DNA from 2 places in the Enterobacter cloacae complex sp. 385G4 genome. Region 1 is predicted to be linked to the other one. Evidence: predicted binding sites of a transcription regulator. Region 1 holds the regulator's gene; the other holds the start of a gene.
What was found. Region 1 encodes Fur, which represses iron uptake genes when iron is present. Its sites were predicted from a motif close to ATAATAATGAGAACNACTATCAA; they were not measured.
Positions count from the first base shown of each region.

Region 2: the regulator Fur is predicted to act here: its motif matches at 5,465-5,487, upstream of sufA (Fe-S cluster assembly scaffold SufA).

Region 1 covers NZ_JBXWDD010000002.1:153,696-161,024, forward strand. The annotation lists gene nagE (PTS N-acetyl glucosamine transporter subunit IIABC) at 1-48, shown strand, start outside; gene glnS (glutamine--tRNA ligase) at 228-1,895, shown strand; gene chiP (chitoporin ChiP) at 2,343-3,740, shown strand; gene chiQ (ChiQ/YbfN family lipoprotein) at 3,788-4,114, shown strand; gene fur (ferric iron uptake transcriptional regulator) at 4,207-4,653, opposite strand; gene fldA (flavodoxin FldA) at 4,942-5,472, opposite strand; gene ybfE (LexA regulated protein) at 5,628-5,915, opposite strand; gene ybfF (esterase) at 6,044-6,817, opposite strand; gene seqA (replication initiation negative regulator SeqA) at 7,001-7,329, shown strand, end outside.
Region 2 covers NZ_JBXWDD010000001.1:261,659-268,987, reverse strand. The annotation lists gene sufE (cysteine desulfuration protein SufE) at 1-325, opposite strand, end outside; gene sufS (cysteine desulfurase SufS) at 339-1,559, opposite strand; gene sufD (Fe-S cluster assembly protein SufD) at 1,556-2,827, opposite strand; gene sufC (Fe-S cluster assembly ATPase SufC) at 2,802-3,548, opposite strand; gene sufB (Fe-S cluster assembly protein SufB) at 3,558-5,048, opposite strand; gene sufA (Fe-S cluster assembly scaffold SufA) at 5,057-5,425, opposite strand; gene AC2FAJ_RS01405 (MerR family transcriptional regulator) at 5,739-6,467, opposite strand; gene AC2FAJ_RS01400 (diguanylate phosphodiesterase) at 6,656-7,329, opposite strand, start outside.

The DNA.
Region 1 (7,329 bases):
CAGGTGGTTGCGGGTCAGACACCGCTGTATGAGATTAAAGGCAAGTAATCGCTCCTGAGTAGAGTCATGCCTTAAGCGGCGGGGGATATCCTCCGCCGCTTTTTTTTGCAGCAAACGCCCCCATTATTTTCATCTGATACGTATTTTCCGTAACTAAGGGTTGTCACTACGTCCGGCTTATAAGATCATACGCCGTTATACGTTGTTTACGCTTTGAGGAATCCACGATGAGTGAGGCAGAAGCCCGCCCGAGTAACTTTATTCGTCAGATCATCGATGAAGATCTGGCCAGTGGTAAGCACACCACGGTACATACGCGTTTCCCGCCGGAGCCGAACGGCTACCTGCACATTGGTCACGCGAAATCGATCTGCCTGAACTTTGGCATTGCGCAAGACTACCAGGGGCAGTGCAACCTGCGTTTCGATGACACCAACCCAGTAAAAGAAGACATCGAATACGTTGAGTCCATTAAAAACGACGTGCAATGGCTGGGCTTCAACTGGTCTGGCGATATCTGCTACTCCTCTGACTATTTTGATCAGCTGTATGCCTACGCGGTGGAGCTGATCAACAAAGGTCTGGCATACGTTGACGAGCTGTCTGCGGACGAAATCCGCGAGTATCGCGGTACGCTGACTGCACCAGGCAAAAACAGCCCGTTCCGCGATCGCAGCGTGGAAGAGAACCTGGCGCTGTTTGAAAAAATGCGTGCCGGTGGCTTCGAAGAAGGTAAAGCGTGCCTGCGTGCCAAAATCGATATGGCGTCGCCGTTTATCGTGATGCGCGATCCGGTGCTGTACCGCATTAAGTTCGCAGAACACCACCAGACCGGCAACAAGTGGTGCATCTACCCGATGTACGACTTCACCCACTGCATCAGCGATGCGCTGGAAGGGATTACGCACTCGCTGTGTACGCTGGAGTTCCAGGATAACCGTCGTCTGTACGACTGGGTGCTGGATAACATCACCATTCCTGTGCATCCGCGTCAGTACGAGTTCTCTCGTCTGAATCTGGAATACACCGTGATGTCCAAGCGTAAGCTGAACCTGCTGGTGACCGACAAGCACGTTGAAGGTTGGGACGACCCGCGCATGCCGACGATCTCCGGCCTGCGTCGTCGTGGTTACACTGCCGCTTCTATTCGTGAGTTCTGCAAACGTATCGGCGTGACCAAGCAGGACAACACCATCGAAATGGCGTCTCTGGAATCCTGCATTCGTGAAGATCTTAACGAAAACGCCCCGCGCGCGATGGCTGTTATCGATCCGGTGAAACTGGTTATTGAAAATTACCCGCAGGGTGGAAGCGAGCTGGTCTCTATGCCTAACCATCCGAATAAACCGGAAATGGGAAGCCGCGACGTGCCGTTCAGCGGTGAGATCTGGATCGACCGTGCTGACTTCCGTGAAGAAGCCAATAAGCAGTACAAGCGTCTGGTGTTGGGTAAAGAAGTTCGTCTGCGTAACGCCTACGTCATCAAAGCCGAGCGCGTAGAGAAAGATGCTGAAGGTAACATTACCACCATCTTCTGTTCGTACGATGCTGAGACGCTGAGCAAAGATCCGGCAGACGGTCGCAAGGTGAAAGGCGTGATCCACTGGGTGAGCGCTTCCCACGCGCTGCCGGTAGAAATTCGTCTGTACGATCGTCTGTTTAGCGTGCCTAACCCGGGTGCGGCTGAAGACTTCCTGGCGACCATCAACCCGGAATCTCTGGTGATCAAGCAAGGTTATGCGGAGCCATCGCTGAAAGCCGCTGAAGCGGGCAAAGCGTTCCAGTTCGAGCGTGAAGGTTACTTCTGCCTGGACAGCCGTTATAGCACGGCAGAAAAACCGGTATTTAACCGTACCGTAGGTCTGCGTGATACCTGGACCAAGATCGGCGAATAATAACGCTGCACTGGTCAATGAGAAACAAACGCCGCTTATAGCGGCGTTTTTTTATTTAATGATCATATCGTTAAAGTAGGCCCGTAATTAGGCCAGCTAAAATTTTTGGTCAATGCGGTGCTACTTATTTTTCTAAAAAAAGTTTGTCTGTTTCAGATAAAAGAGAATTAAGACAAATACGGGTTTTATTACGATCTAATACGCCGAAATTACCTGCTCTACTCCCGCCACACCTCGCATTCGGCCAAATGTTACAAAGCACTACCAATTATGTGCACTTCGTCATAATCCTGACTTTTGCCCACTGAAAAGCATTGATAATTCGCGTCGCGAAAAATAACCTAAAGACGGTAGTTAATTCGAGGGTATTTATAACTACCCCTGGCCTTTTGGTCTTTTATATTTTCGCCGTTTAAGGCGTTTTAATTCGTCAAAGAGGAATAATCTATGCGTACGTTCAGTGGCAAACGTAGTGCGCTGGCGCTGGCTATTGCCGGTGTGACAGCAATGTCGGGCCTGGTGGTGACACCAGAGGCAAAAGCAGCAGGTTTCATCGAAGATTCTACCCTCACTGGCGGTATTTATTACTGGCAGCGTGAACGTGACCGTAAAGATGTCACAGAAGATAAATACAAAACCAACCTCTCTCACTCCACCTGGAACGCCAACCTGGACTTCCAGTCAGGCTACGCCGCCGATATGTTCGGTCTGGATATTGCCGCGTTTACGGCGATTGAAATGGCTGAAAATGGCGACAGCGGCCACCCGAACGAAATTGCCTTCTCCTCCAGCAATAAAGCCTATGACGAAGACTGGTCAGGGGATAAAAGCGGTATCAGCCTTTATAAGGCCGCAGCGAAATTCAAATACGGCCCGGTATGGGCGCGTGGGGGCTATATTCAGCCAACCGGCCAGACGCTGTTAGCGCCGCACTGGAGCTTTATGCCTGGTACCTATCAGGGGGCAGAAGCCGGGGCTAACTTTGACTATGGTGATGCAGGTGCGTTGAGCTTCTCCTATATGTGGACCAACGAGTACAAAGCGCCGTGGCACATTGAGATGGACAAGTTCTACCAGAACGATAAGAAAACCAAAGTCGATTACCTCCACTCGCTGGGTGCGAAGTACGATTTCAAAAACGATCTGGTTCTGGAAGCCGCATTTGGTCAGGCGGAAGGCTATATCGATCAGTATTTTGCTAAAGCCAGCTACAAATTTGATATCGCCGGTAGTCCGCTGAGCACCAGCTACCAGTTCTACGGTACGCGCGATAAGGTCAGCGATGGAAGCGTAAATGACATTTATAACGGCACCGCGTGGCTGCAGGCGTTAACCTTCGGCTACAAGGTCGGTCAGGTTGATTTGCGTCTGGAAGGCACGTGGGTGAAGGCGGAAGGGCAGCAGGGCTACTTCCTGCAGCGTATGACGCCGACCTATGCCTCATCCAACGGTCGTCTGGATATCTGGTGGGATAACCGCTCAGACTTCAACGCCGACGGCGAGAAAGCGGTCTTCTTCGGCGCCATGTATGACCTGAAAAACTGGAACCTGCCGGGCTGGGCGGTGGGCGCTTCTTACGCTTACGCCTGGGATGCAAAACCAGCAGACATGGCGACGCCGGATGCGTACTACGATCCAAACTATCGCCTGAAAGAGTCCTCCTACAGCCTGGATGCTATCTACACCCTGCAGGATGGCCGCGCGAAAGGCACGATGTTCAAGCTGCACTTTACGCAGTATGACAACCACTCCGATATCCCAAGCTATGCGGGCGGTTACGGCAACATCTTCCAGGATGAACGTGACGTCAAATTCATGGTTATCGCCCCATTCACCATCTTCTGATGAGCACACCGGCGGGCTGAGTCCCGCCGGTCTGGAGACTGCACATGATGAAAAAAATCGTAATCGTCGCGCTGATGGCATCAGGGCTGGTGGCGTGTGTTCAGACTCAGGCGCCGAAAGAGGACGCCCGTCTGAAGGAGGCGTATAGCGCCTGTATTAATACCGCGGAAGGATCGCCTGAGAAGATTGAAGCCTGCCAGAGCGTGCTAAATGTGTTAAAGAAAGAGAAAGCGCATGAGGCGTTCGCGACGCAGGAGAATGTTCGCGTGATGGATTATCAGGCCTGCATCCAGGCACGTAAAACCGGTAACGATCAGGAAGTGGCGAAGCGTTGCGATAAAATCTGGAACGAGATACGCAATAACAACAAATGAGTTGATCTCCGCCCGGTGGCACTTTGCTTACCGGGCTTTTTTCTGGCAAAAAAAAGCCAACCTTACGGCTGGCTCAGAGTATGAACGCTAACTTATTTTGTGTCGTGAGCGTGTTCATTCTCGCGGCAATCCCCTTCAGCGCAGTGACCGTAAAGGTACAGGCTGTGGTTGGTCAGGCGAATGCCATGACGAGCTGCGATTTCACGCTGACGCGCTTCGATGGAATCATCGCTAAATTCAATGACCTTGCCGCAATCGAGGCAGATCAGGTGATCGTGGTGATGCTGCTGGGTCAGTTCGAATACAGATTTACCGCCTTCGAAATTATGACGGGTAACAATGCCCGCGTCATCAAACTGGTTCAGCACGCGATATACGGTGGCCAGTCCAATCTCTTCACCCATGTCGATAAGACGTTTATAAAGGTCTTCCGCACTGACATGGTGATTGTCTGGACCCTGAAGCACTTCCAGGATTTTTAACCGAGGAAGCGTTACTTTCAGGCCAGCCTTCTTTAATGCGGTATTGTTGTCAGTCATGCGGAATCTGTCCTGTTGCTAAACGATTCACTTCTCTGGGAAGTGACAGAAAATGCACCTGGGATAATGCGTCTCATTATAGAACTGCCATGCCTAAATGAAAACTGCAAGTCTCAGGCAAAGTATGCTTATAAAAACGTGGTATCACCTACAAACTTGCTCAATGGAAACCACGTTTTGCCAGGGAGACATTGTACAGGTATGGGCGAAAAAGTTAAAAGTTTGTAGCAATTAATTTAATCGGTTTTACCTGGAAAAGGGGCGCAACCCGCGTTGCGCCGTAAAAAATCAGGCGTTGAGAATATCGTCCAGATGCAGTTCTTCGCGGATCTGCTTAACCCACTTCTCTACACGCTCTGCGGTCAGTTCTGGCTGACGGTCTTCGTCAATGGCAAGTCCGACAAAATGATCGTCATCGGCCAGGCCTTTAGAGGCTTCGAAGTGGTAACCGGCAGTCGGCCAGTGGCCCACAATAACCGCGCCATTAGGCTCAATGATGTCGCGAATCGTCCCCAGCGCATCACAGAAGTACTCGGCGTAATCTTCCTGATCGCCACAACCGAACAGGGCAACCAGCTTGCCGTTGAAGTCCACCTCTTCCAGCGTCGGGAAGAAATCGTCCCAGTCGCACTGGGCTTCACCATAGTACCAGGTTGGAATACCCAGCAGCAGAATGTCATAGCCCTCGAGATCTTCTTTGCTGCTCTTGGCGATGTCATGCACATCAGCAACGTCTTTACCGAGCTGTTTCTGAATGTTTTTTGCGATATTTTCGGTATTGCCGGTATCACTGCCGAAGAAAATGCCGATGATTGCCATGAGTAAAATAACCTCTTGAAACTTAATGGTATGGTGGCGCAATTCGGCCACGGATAAGGGCAATAATAGCAGAACTGGCAACCCTGCGGAAACCGCTATCGCGCAGGACTGCACTCTGTGCTACATGAAAAGGGCGATAAAGGGGTTTTTCAGACTTATGCCTGGCTGCGCAGCGTCTCAAGTTGGGCGATGAGCATCTCTTCAATAAGCTCGCTGCGGCTGATATTACGCGCCTCTGCCAGCTCGTTAAGCGCATCGACCGCGTCGGCGTTGAGCTTCAGTTCGACACGCTTAAGCCCACGATTTTTATCGCGTTTAAGCTGATTGCGTTTATTGATACGCAGCTGTTCATCGCGCGAAAGCGGATTCGTTTTTGGTCGTCCCGGTCGACGCTCATTCGCGAACAGATCTAGTGTCGTACGGTCCGTTTGTTCTTTGGCCATGATTATGAGACTTCGGGGGAAACACGCCGCCCTGCTAAAGCCCGGGCGATAAGCGCGCCATCATACATCACCAAAAACGGCACGCCAACGACTGGAAGCCCGTCATCTTCCAGTCGCTCTCTTTTTAATCAATTTGCAGTATCAGCGAGATAGCGGCGAATGGCGCGCAGTACAGCATCTGGTTTTTCCGCATGCACCCAGTGTCCGGCACCGGCAATGACGTGGGCGCGCGCCTGCGGGAATTGTGCCAGCAGCGTGTCGCGGTACGCGTCGGTAATATAAGGAGAGTTACCGCCGCGAATAAAGAGGGCAGGGTGTGGCCAGGCGGGAACGGTTTCCCAGCCCACGATGTGGTTGTACTGATCCCACAGCACCGGCACGTTAAAACGCCACTGCCCGTCAACAAACGACTTCAAAAGGAACTGCACCACGCCTTCTTCATCAAGATGCTCACGCATAACCGCTGCCGCCTGCTGACGAGTGGAAACGCCAGCTTCGGTTACGGCATTGATCGCCGCGAAAATCTCATCGTGACGGCGAACGTCGTAATCCACAGGCGCAACGTCAATCACGACAAGCCCGGAAATTCGCTCTGGCGCCAGCGCGGTGAGCGCCATAACCGCTTTACCGCCCATTGAATGCCCGATGAGGGTCACCTTCTGCAGGTTGTGCGCGTCCAGCGTATCCAGCAGATCCTGCGCCATTGCCGCATAGGTCATCTCGTCTGAGCGGCCGGAAAGCCCGTGGTTGCGCATATCGACCTGCAAAATATCGTGATCGGTAACCAAATCGCGGGCCAGCACGCCCAGGTTATCCAGGCTGCCAAAAAGTCCATGAACCAGCACGATGGGGGAATTATTGTTCGGCGATTGTGCAGTTTGCGCTCGGGTATTCAATTTCATGGCAAAGTTCTTTTTTTACGTATGTCAGGTTAGGGTATCATGTTGACCATTCTGCCGCCCGGCTGCAAGGTTCCAGTTTAATCTGACTTTTGCCGCCAACCTGGTTTGACGCTATCCGCTGTTGGGATTTGACCTTATAATCCCAATGACTTGTATTCAGATAAGATATCGCACTGGATTAAGATGAAAACAATCGAAGTTGATGACGAACTCTATCAGTATATTGCCAGCCAGACGCGGCATATCGGGGAGAGCGCGTCCGACATTTTACGGCGCATGCTTAAAATTTCCGCCGCTTCACAGCCTGCCACCCCAGTTACCAAAGATGTCGTGTCTCAGCCGAGCGTTGCTGTACAAGCAAAACCTGCCGTGACGCCGGTAAAAGATAAAGTGCGCGCGATGCGCGAACTGCTGCTCTCCGACGAATATGCGGAGCAGAAAAAGGCGGTTAACCGTTTTATGCTGGTGCTGTCTACACTTTACTCCCTGGATAACAAAGCGTTTGCTGAAGC
Region 2 (7,329 bases), on a different contig from region 1:
TTTTTTCAAACCACGGGCGGACATCGAACGCGACGATATCCTGCGCCGACATCCGGTGGTAAAGAATAAAGACGACCGCAATCAGCCCTTTTACAATGGCCGCATCGCTGTCGCCGTGCAGGGCGATAGTGCCGTCGTCAGACTGCTCCATCACAATCCACACCTGGCTCTGGCAGCCCTGAATAATGTTTTCCGGGTTATGCGCCTCTTCACCGAGCGGCGGCAGACGCTGCCCCAGCTCGATGATATAAAGGTACTTTTCTTCCCAGTTTGCACAGCGTCCAAAGTTGCGCAGCAATTTGTCTCTGTCCGGCAGTTCTGCCATCTTTTGCCTCTTCTTAGCCCAGCAGCTGGTGAATGCGCTTAAGCCCCGCCACCAGCCTGTCGACCTCTTCCATTGTGTTATACATCACCAGCGATGCGCGGCACATTGCCGGCACCTGGTAAAAAGCCATCAGCGGCATGGCGCAGTGGTGGCCGGTACGGACGGCCACGCCGTAATTATCGAGGAAGCTTCCCACGTCATAGGCATGGTGTTTCCCCAGGTTAAAGGCAATCACGCCCTGTCGGTCAGCCGGGCCATACAGGGTAAGGTCCGGCACGCTGGCAAGCTCCTGCAGCGCGTAGTGCATCAGCAGCTGTTCGTACTCCTGAATGGCGTCGAGGCCGATTGCGGAGACGTAAGACACCGCCGCCCCCAAGCCGATAATCCCGCCGGTGTTGGGGGTGCCCGCCTCGAAACGCCAGGGCGCACGGGCGTAGGTCGTCCCTTCCGTCAGGCTGACGGTGGCGATCATCGATCCGCCCCCTTCCCACGGCGGCATCGTCTGCAGGATGTCCTCTTTCACATACAGCACGCCAATCCCGGTCGGGCCATAGAGCTTATGCCCGGAGAATACGTAGAAATCGCAGTCCAGCGCCTGCACGTCCACCGCGTGGTGCATCACCGCCTGCGCGCCGTCAATCAGCACCTTCGCGCCGGCCTGATGGGCTTTTGCGATAATCTCTGTCACCGGGTTTTCGGTGCCCAGCACGTTAGAGACCTGGGTGACCGCCACCAGCCGCGTTTTAGCGTCCAGCAGGGCGTCAAGCTGCTCCAGCTGCAGCGTGCCATCGTCGTTCAACGGAACGACCCGCAGCTGCGCGCCGACACGCTCGCAGAGCATCTGCCACGGCACAATATTGGCATGGTGCTCCATCTGGGTGATGATGATGTTATCCCCCGCGCGCACCTGGGCGTTGCCCCAGCTGTTGGCGACAAGGTTAATCCCCTCGGTTGTGCCGCGCACAAATACCAGCTCTTCCGGCAGGCGTGCATTGAGGAAGGCTGCAATTTGCGTGCGCACGTTTTCCATGCGCTGGGTCGCCTCGGCGCTCAGGGTATGAATACCGCGATGCACGGCGGCGTAGCCGTGGCGGTAGAACTCGGCTTCCGCATCCACCACCTGATTCGGCTTCTGCGCGCTGGCCGCGCTGTCGAGATAGGCCAGCGGCAGGCCGTTCACTTCACGGGTCAGAACCGGGAAATCGGCCCGCACTTTCTCTACGGGAAAACTCATGCTTCGCCTCCGGGCAGACGCTGACCAATGCGGGCCAGCACCTGCTGCTTCAATACGCCATCGTGCAGCGCTTCCGTAAGCTCCGCCGCAAAGGCGTAGATGATCATTTTCTGCGCCGCCTGCTGGTCGATGCCGCGCGAGCGCAGGTAGAACATCTGCTCGTCGTCGATCCGACCGACCGTCGCGCCGTGACTGCATTTTACGTCGTCGGCGTAGATCTCCAGCTGCGGCTTGGTGTCCACTTCCGCCAGGCGCCCCAGCAGCAGATTGTTGTTGGTCATCTGCCCGTCGGTTTTGATGGCGTGCTGGGCCACGTTAATCAGGCCGTTAAACACCGCCCGCCCTTTATCGCTGACGATGGTTTTGTGCAGCTGGCGGCTGTTGCAGTAGCCTTTGTTATGCTCAAGCCAGGTACGCGTGTCGCACACTTCTGCCTTCACCGGCATCGCCAGGCTGTTGATGCGCAGCGTAGTGTTTTCACCGTTAAGCTGCGTGCTGGTGTTGTGGCGCAGCACCGCGCCGCCGAGCAGGAAGCTGTGGCTGTACGCCGCGGCATCCTGGCCCAGCAGGAGATCGTTATGGGCAAAATGGTGGCTCTGCGGATTCTCAAACGCCAGCTTAATATGGTGAAGCTGCGCATTGGCGGCAACGTTCATCGTCAGCCGCGACCCGGTAAAATGGCGGGGCTCGTTGAGGCTGACGTAATGTTCGATTACCGTGGCCTCCGCCCCCTCCGCCAGCTCAAGGTGATGGCGATAGTGCGCGGTGTTGATCTCATCGCCCTCCACGCCCTGTGTGATGTGCATCAGCAGCAGCGGTTTTGCCGGACGCTGGTTACGCTTGACCTGAATATGCGTCACGCTGCGGGCCAGGCTCTCGGTCAGGTGGAGGAAAACTTCCGGCTGAACCGGGGTGCTCAGGCTATGGCGGTCGTCGTTAATGACGATATCGAACCCGCTATCCCGGGCGTCATCACTCAGTTCTTGACGCCAGACGCCGTCGACAAAGACCAGACGCACCGCATCCACCGTCAGCGCCAGAGCGTCGCGCCGGGCCGGGTCAATCTCCGCCAGACGCGTCACAAACTCGCCGTTCAGCAGGCCGTCGAGCGGGGTGTATTTCCAGTTCTCATGCTTCCGCGTCGGCAGGCCGAGGCGCAGCATCTGCTGCAGGTGCTGCTGCGCCTGCTCGGAGCGCGTATTACCCTGCTCCTCAAACAGCCGGTGCCACTGCTGGAGCGCATTACTGCTGTTCGGTAAGCCAGCCATAACCCTGCTCCTCCAGTTGTTTAACCAGCGTAAAATCACCGGATTTCACAATACGTCCCTGGTAAAGCACGTGGACATAGTCCGGCTTGATGTAGTCCAGAATGCGCTGGTAGTGGGTGACGATAATGAACGAGCGCTTGCCGTCGCGCAGGGAATTCACCCCGTCGGCGACAATCTTCAGGGCGTCAATATCCAGACCGGAGTCGGTCTCATCCAGAATGCACAGCTCGGGCTCCAGCACCGCCATCTGCAGAATGTCGTTACGCTTTTTCTCGCCGCCGGAAAAGCCAACGTTCACCGAGCGGGTCAGCAAATCTTCCGGCATTTTCAGCAGCTTGATTTTCTCTTCCATTAGATCCTGGAAGTCGAAGCGATCCAGCGCCTCCTGGCCGCGATACTTGCGCACCGCATTCAGCGCCGTCTGGAGGAAAAACTGGTTGCTGACGCCCGGAATTTCCACCGGGTACTGGAAGGCCATAAAAATGCCCTCGCCCGCGCGGTCTTCCGGAGACATCTCCAGAAGATCTTTGCCGTTAAATTCGACCGAGCCGCCTGTTACTTCGTAATCTTCACGTCCCGCCAGCGTCGCTGAAAGCGTACTTTTCCCGGAGCCGTTTGGCCCCATGATGGCGTGAACTTCACCCGGCTTGACGTCAAAATTGAGACCGCGCAGGATCGCTTTCTCTTCCACGCTAACCTGTAAATCTTTAATGCTTAACATGTGCTTTCCTTAACCGACGCTGTGTTCAAGACTAATGGCGAGGAGTTTTTGTGCTTCAACGGCGAATTCCAGCGGCAGTTCAGAGAACACGTCCTTACAGAAGCCGTTCACAATCATCGAAATGGCATCTTCTTCGCTGATGCCGCGTTGCAGGCAGTAGAAGAGCTGATCTTCCCCAATGCGCGACGTGGTCGCCTCGTGCTCCAGCTGAGCCGTGTTGTTGCGACACTCGACGTACGGGAAGGTATGCGCCCCGCAGTCGGCACCGATCAGCATTGAATCACACTGGGTGAAGTTACGCGCGTTGGTGGCCGTCGGCATGATTTTCACCAGCCCGCGATAGCTGTTCTGGCTATGCCCGGCGGAGATCCCCTTCGAGATAATAGTCGATTTGGTGTTTTTCCCAATGTGGATCATCTTGGTGCCGGTATCGGCCTGCTGATGCCCGCTGGTCAGCGCCACCGAGTAAAACTCACCGATGGAGTTATCCCCGCGCAGAATACAGCTCGGGTATTTCCAGGTAATAGCGGAGCCGGTTTCCGACTGCGTCCAGGACATTTTGCTGTTTTCGCCTTCGCACAGCGCGCGCTTGGTGACGAAGTTCAGGATACCGCCGGTATTGCCGTCGCCGGGGAACCAGTTCTGCACCGTGGAGTATTTCACCTCGGCGTCTTTGTGAATGATGACCTCAACCACCGCCGCGTGCAGCTGGTAGCTGTCGCGCACCGGGGCGGAGCACCCTTCGATATAGCTGACGTAGCTGCCTTCGTCCGCTACCAGAATGGTGCGTTCAAACTGTCCGGTTTTTTCGGCGTTGATGCGGAAATAGGTGGAGAGCTCCATCGGGCAGCGCACGCCTTTCGGCACGTAGATAAAGGTGCCGTCAGAGGCTACCGCGGCATTCAGCGCGGCGAAGAAGTTATCGTTGCTCGGTACCACGGTGCCGATGTACTTTTTCACCAGATCGGGATGGTCATGAATGGCTTCGCCAAAGGAGCAGAAAATGATCCCCTGCTCGGCCAGCTTTTCACGGTAGGTGGTCGCCACCGAGACGGAGTCGAAAATGGCGTCTACCGCCACCTCTCTCCCCTCGCGCACGGGCACGCCCAGCTGATTAAACGCCTCTTCAACCTCTTTGCTCAGGAAGCTGTTCTCGGCACCGGTTTGCTGGACCGCGCCGGGCTGCGAGGCGCAGGTATCGTCACAGCTGCCGCAGGAGGGGGCGGAGTAGTAGCTGTAATCCTGGTAGTTCAGCTTGTCGTAGTGGGCTTTCAGCCAGTGCGGCTCTTCCATCTCCAGCCAGGCGCGGAATGCGCTCAGGCGAAATTCGAGCATCCACTCGGGCTCGTTACGTTTGGCCGAAATGGCGCGCACCACATCTTCATTAATGCCTTTCGCCAGCTCGTCGGTCTGCAGCTGCGTGAAAAAACCCTCTTTATAGTTGAGGTGTCCGCCGCTCCAGGTGTTTACATCACTCGTTGCTTCAGTATTACGAGACATAGTACCGCCTATACCCCAAAGCTTTCGCCGCAGCCGCATTCGTTCTGGGCTTTCGGGTTATGAAATTTGAATAACTGGTTTAAACCTTCCCGCACGTAATCCACTTCGGTTCCATCGATAAACGGCATAGCCTGCAGCGCGACGTACAGCTTTGCGCCGTCGGTTTCAAACACCAGGTCATCCTTTTCCGGTGCGGTGACGGTATCCAGCACGTAGCCAAAGCCCGCGCAGCCGGTCTGCTTAACGCCTAAGCGCACGCCGAGAATGTCGGGATTTTTTGCCACCAGCTCGTGGATATGCGCCGCCGCCGCAGGCGTGAGCGTTAATCCTCGCCAGGCGAAATCGGCAGGATTGAAGGTTTCTGAATGCAGTTCCATAGGTCCACCTCATCTGATTAGCCATCAGGGCATAACACCATGTTAGTGATAACGATTATCACTTCAACCCTCTGTCAGCAGGGGCATTCGGCTAAACCGCCCTTTTTGTCTACTTTTATTAAGCATAGACCCTGTCAGAAGATGCGGGCGGGATGGATTTAATTGTTCAATACTTTGAAAATTAATGGATTATCTGTCGGAGAAAACAGTGAAGAAAGGAAAAGTAAAATATGTATCGGAAATGCCTATTTTTGAGATAGCTTTTGTTCTGGAAGTGTCTAAAACAATAAAAGGCCCTCAAGGCCTCTGATTATTATTGGTGAAATGAAACGCTAAAACCCTGCTCACGCCAGTGATCCAGCTGTTCCTGCTGACGCGGTGTTGGCGTTTTTCCCGTCCAGACGAAGATTTTTTGCCCCGGGAAAAGTTCAGGACGCGGAGAATCAATCGGGTCCGCCAGCACGTCAATGTGCCAGCCTTGCTGCGCCAGCCGCGCGGCTTCAAGCCAAAGATGGGTACGGTCATCGCATTCCCAGCCGATAAGCAACGCATCTTTACCCGCTTTCTTGCGCGACTCCGCCAGGCTTAGAACCGCGAATTCAATCAGGACGCCGTCAAGCATGCTCGCCATGTGGCGTACAGTATTTTGATCCTGATTCATTCGCTGGCGGACGGGGGAAATGATGTTATCAATCAGCGCATCCATGGCGTGATCCCGGCGGAACTCACCGATTTTGGCGCGCAGCTTTGCCGGGCTGGCATAACGCAGAACGGTCATCATCTCTTCCTGGAACGAGACCCAATTACCCTGAGTCAGGACTTCTTTATTTTCCAGCAAAGCTTTTACTTTTCCGACCGAAACGCCGCTTTTCATCAGGCGTTTGATCTCTTCAATACGCAGGATATCTTCATCGTCAAACTGACGATGACCCCCTTCGCTGCGCTGCGGCTTCAACAATCCATAACGTCGCTGCCAGGCACGCAGCGTAACGGGGTTGATACCGCATCGTTCGGCCACTTCGCCGATACTGTAATAGGCCATTAACTCCCTCACGCTCAGAACTTCCATACCTAACTACACCAACCTTATCAGATTGTACAAACCATTTGTATAACTAAGACCGCATTTTGCACAGGTGAAAGGGGTCGTTCTCCCTTCACCTGTTAATACATTGTTGTCTAAAGTTTGCTTCTCGTACAGCTAAGTCTGCCGAATTTTGTACAGCTTTATCAAAAATCAAATTTTTTCTCCGGCCATGCAATCGCCGGAATTCCGCCGTGGCGGGGGCTGGCAAAAAGATGCCCCTGGAACTGGGAAATCCCCGCAGATTCCAGCCACATCCACTCTTCTGCCTTCTCCACGCCGACCGCGCAGAACTGAATTTCAAGCGAGGAACAGCATTTGATAATCGCCTGAATGATGGCCTGTCGAGGGCCACTTTTATGCACGTTCGCGACGAGATCGCGATTAATCTTAATTCTGTCGGGCTGGAATTGGGCCAGTAGCTGTAGTCCCGCAAAGCCGGCACCAAAGTGATCGATCGTCACGCTGATGCCTGCACTTTTTAGCTGTCTGACTGAATCCGTGAATTCTTCAAAACGTGAAATGGCTTCGCTCTCGGTGAACTCCACCACGATCTGTTCAGGTACAAAACCGTTTGCTTCAATTGCGGTGAGCAGAAAGTCCACCGCATTGGGAATGTTAACCAGCGTCATAGGCAGCAGGTTAAGGGATAACGTCTGATCCTGTAACCCCAGCGCGCTGGCCATCGAGAGCGCCACCTGCTTGCTCTGCAAATCAGACGCGTAAACTTCATCATGCGTAAGGCTGGCGAAATAGGCCCCCGGCGAGTCGCCGGACGGGGTGCGCAGAAGCGCCTCCCAGGAGACAACCTGCTGCATAA